2 regions of the Paenibacillus sp. UNC217MF genome follow, and region 2 is predicted to be linked to the other one. Evidence: a T-box and tRNA genes for the amino acid it is inferred to sense, from the RefSeq annotation. Region 2 holds a T-box; the other holds one or more tRNA genes.
What was found. The T-box of region 2 lies ahead of BP95_RS0128155 (valine--tRNA ligase). A T-box ahead of a tRNA ligase gene usually reads a tRNA of that ligase, here a tRNA-Val.

Region 1: it has a tRNA-Val gene. The T-box ahead of BP95_RS0128155 (valine--tRNA ligase) is inferred to sense a tRNA for this amino acid. The anticodon was not compared.

What each region holds. Positions count from the first base shown of each region.
Region 1 is NZ_JMLT01000003.1:329,144-331,351, reverse strand. Features, by position in the region: gene BP95_RS0101675 (uracil-DNA glycosylase) at 1-542, shown strand, start outside; tRNA gene BP95_RS0101670 (tRNA-Val) at 727-802, shown strand; gene BP95_RS32855 (hypothetical protein) at 1,239-1,397, shown strand; gene BP95_RS0101660 (hypothetical protein) at 1,497-1,691, shown strand; gene BP95_RS33435 (hypothetical protein) at 1,780-1,944, opposite strand; gene BP95_RS0101650 (GNAT family N-acetyltransferase) at 2,089-2,208, shown strand, end outside.
Region 2 is NZ_KK366030.1:274,138-276,345, forward strand. Features, by position in the region: T-box leader at 286-578, shown strand; gene BP95_RS0128155 (valine--tRNA ligase) at 769-2,208, shown strand, end outside.

The DNA.
Region 1 (2,208 bases), on a different contig from region 2:
TTTCTGCATTGAATGCGACGTCCTATGCGGATACGAAGATTGTCATCGTTGGGCAAGATCCTTATCATGGGCCAGGACAAGCTCATGGGTTAAGCTTCTCCGTTCAACCGGGTGTTAAGCTGCCGCCTTCACTTCAGAACATGTTCAAAGAGGGCGCAGCAGATGTTGGTCTGAAGATGCCGAACAACGGAAGCTTGCTGCACTGGGCCAAGCAAGGCGTCCTCATGCTTAACACAGTACTGACCGTCGAACAAGGACAAGCAGCATCACATCGCGGGAAGGGCTGGGAGAAGTTCACCGATCGTATCATTCAATTGTTGAATGACAGAGATCGCCCAATCATATTTGTTCTATGGGGAAGCCATGCACAAGCGAAGGCGAGCATGATTGATTTGTCAAAGCATTATATTGTACAAGCGCCGCATCCAAGTCCATTGTCTGCACATCGTGGGTTCTTTGGGAGCAAGCCGTACTCGAAAATTAATAATAAGCTGCGCGAATGGGGCGAGCAGGAGATCGACTGGCAAGTCCCTAATATCTAAATAAGGAATAGGCGTCATCGTGAACTGCTTTCATGGAATAGTAAGTTGTTGTATGCTTGTAAGAAGGTGTGAGCGATATACTATGAAAGTGGTTCAATGGGCTGCCGATCATTCAGGAAAAAAGTCTTCTCTAGTAATTGACATGGTAATATATTGATGTTATATTAAATTTGTTAATAAACATGATCTGTTAGCTCAGCTGGGAGAGCACCATCTTGACAGGGTGGGGGTCAGTGGTTCGAGCCCACTACAGATCACCATACTATAAACGTCAAAAGCCTTGATTATCAAGGCTTTTTCTATTTCTATTCCTTTGAACAGTGCAAACCTGCAGCAGAATCTTCTTTGCTCAATGAAAGTGATGCGACAGATGATACAAAACCACTATATTGTCAACATCATGCATTAAGAAAAATCAGATCAATGATATAGTTTAATATAACTCATTCTCTGCCTATTTTATTGATTTCTCTGGTGATCAAGTCCGTCATGCCTTGTTTGCAGGGGAAGCGAGTGTGTGTGCCTCGAAATATATATTATTACAAGACCAAGCATCTCTCATTCGTATCTAACGGGTGATGGATGCTTTTTTATTTTGTTCGTAATTGCAAGAACTAAACTTGCAACTGCTTTCATATAGTGAAGGTATAACGAATGTTTCGCTATTGAATGGGGACAAGCGGAGGAGGTTGGGTTATGGGAGCCGAATTGAGTGTATGGATAATCGGTGTGTTCGGGATCGTAGCGGTTGTCTGTTGGTTTTTATCCAAGCTTCTCATCTTTGATAGTACAAAGCATGATGAGCAATTTGTATGGCTTCGCTCAGTTGAAGAGGATGCCAGCAAGAAGGAATGAAGTCATGAGCAAGGGCATGAGATGTTTAAGGGATTAACTTTACGGTGAGAATAGGGGCTATATCGTGAAGTTATTAGTGTTGTTAGCGGGGGTAGCAGCATGCGTAGACGATGGAACGTAATAGGCGTGGTAATGTTGGCCGGAATCATCACGGGCGTCCTGCTTGTTGGGCTTAGTATGAACGCTGTCGACGCAAGTCGCTTCTATCCTGGGATTGATCCTGTAGAGAAGAAGATACCGATCTATGAGGATGTGTATGGTAAGCCAATTATTGAGGAAGTGTATGAGCCCTAGAGTATAACCATACAAGTGGCCGACAGCCCTAGAGATCCTAAGGATCTCCAGGGCTGTTTTCTTCATAAATGTCGTTCATTATGCTTCATTAATCTGTGTTGGATGAATGATTGGGCTGCCTAGCTGTGCTGTCTATAGGCTCTTCTGCATCCCATTTACGTGCGTAGGCTTTCTTCGTCACGTAGAGAAGCAGAAGCACCATGCCTACTACCATGACAACAACTGCGATTACTGTAGCCAGTATCGGATCCATCGTGTACCCCCTTGCTAATGTAAGCGTGTCCGTTATTGCAACTATACATGAATTTCATTTTTTTGTATAATATAAATTCGTTTGCAGCAGCTAAGATATTATACATAATCGCTGTTGCAACATTTCATTCGGAGGTGAGCGGGAGTGGCTGCTGAAATCATTGAGGTTAAGACACAGGAACAACTGGACGAGTGTATTGCGATACGAAAGGAAGTATTCGTTGCTGAGCAACATGTACCGGAAGAAGAAGAATGTGACGAGTAC
Region 2 (2,208 bases):
AAGCTAGGGCCTGAGGAGCGGAGCGTACGTTTTGGGTACATGAGCACCTGAGATGTTTCCGCAGGAAACATACTTCGTAAGCATCTGCTTAGGCCCGGCTGAATTCAAGATTCGATGCCGAGTCCACTTCATGATTTACTTCGTGATCAAAAGCGGACTTTTTGAACATCCTCTAATAGGGAAAGCATTTGTCAGTATCCTTTTGTGCTTCGTCTATTGACTCGCTCGGTATGCGAAGGTACAATATATCGTAAATGTTATTGTTTATTTTTATAAAGATCTGATTGAAAGACTATGAACAGGATTAGTAAGCGATTGGCCCCTTACAGAGAGCAGAGCGACACGGTGCAACGCCTGCAGGATTGTCCCGCGCTGAAGTCACCTGGGAGTTGCCCTTTTGAACGTGTCACGGTAATGTATGAACACGATGTTCATCATGTTCCGGATACGCTAGAATAGGCCGGCCGCAGCCGTTATTTGCAACTGAAGTGCCGCTCACACGATCTGTAAGATGTAAGGATCTTTACTGGGAGCGGAATAAAGGTGGTACCACGGAAGCTAAACCTTTCGTCCTTTGTGGCGTAAGGTTTTTTTATTTGCCTACGTAAGCGAATTGTCCTTGCAAATACCGAGCTATGCGCTTAGAGAAGCATGCATGGATCGAGCAGTATGATTTGCTTCGATTATATAGGCTGAACATTGTCGATTAGATACTCATGATTATGTAACGGAGGGATTTGCTTGGCAGAGAATCAAGAGCAACTGTCTATGCCTACGACGTATGATCCGAAGGCAGCAGAGCAGAAATGGTATGATTTCTGGATGAAAGGCGAGTATTTTAAAGCAGGTGAACGCAAGGATGCTGAACCGTTCACAATCGTAATCCCGCCTCCGAACGTTACGGGTATGCTGCATATTGGTCATGCACTTGACTTTACATTGCAGGATATTTTGATTCGTTTCAAGCGGATGCAAGGATATGATGCTTTGTGGCTTCCAGGTTCTGACCATGCAGGTATTGCAACGCAGACGAAGGTAGAGCAGAAGCTGCGCGAAGAAGGAATCACACGCTATGATCTTGGGCGTGAAGCATTCTTGGAGCGTGTATGGGATTGGAAAGAGAAGTATGCGAATACGATTCGTGAGCAATGGGCGAAGATGGGACTGTCATTGGACTTCTCCCGTGAGCGCTTTACGCTGGACGAGGGTCTGTCTCGTGCGGTTCGCCAAGTATTCGTGAAGCTCTATGAGAAAGGTCTCATCTACCGCGGTAAGTATATTATCAACTGGGATCCGGCAGCACGTACGGCATTGTCTGATATCGAAGTTGAATATAAGGAAGTGCAGGGGCATCTCTATCACCTGCAATATCCTCTGAAGGATGGCAGCGGCACAATCACTGTGGCGACAACACGTCCGGAGACGATGCTTGGCGATACAGCAGTAGCTGTACACCCTAAGGATGAGCGCTATAAGCATATGATTGGCAAAATGCTGGTACTGCCGATTGTTGGCAGAAAGATTCCGGTCATTGCTGATGATTATGTAGATAAAGACTTCGGAAGTGGTGCGGTTAAGATTACGCCAGCCCATGATCCGAATGACTTCGAAATGGGACTCCGCCATCAACTGCCGCAAATTACGGTAATGGATGAGTCCGGTAAAATGAACGAGCTGGCTGGTCAATATCAAGGGCTTGATCGTGCAGATTGCCGCAAGCAGATCGTGAAGGATTTGCAAGAACAAGGCGTGCTGATCAAGATTGAAGATCATGTGCATCAAGTTGGTCACAGCGAGCGCAGCGGCGCAGTTGTAGAGCCGTATTTGTCTACGCAATGGTTCGTGAAGATGAAGCCGCTCGCGGAGCGTGCAATCGAAGCACAGAAGTCTGGCAAAGGTGTTAATTTTGTGCCTGATCGCTTCGAGAAGACATATTTGCATTGGATTGAGAATGTACGCGACTGGTGTATTTCCCGCCAGCTATGGTGGGGACATCGCATCCCTGCATGGTACTGTGAGGATTGCGGACACATTCATGTTGCAGAAGAAGACGCGACTGCATGTACGTCATGCGGAAGCAACCACTTGAAGCAGGATGAAGATGTACTCGATACATGGTTCAGCTCTGCATTGTGGCCGTTCTCCACACTTGGATGGCCGGAACAGACAGAAGATCTGAAGCGCTACTATCCAACGAATGTGCTCGTT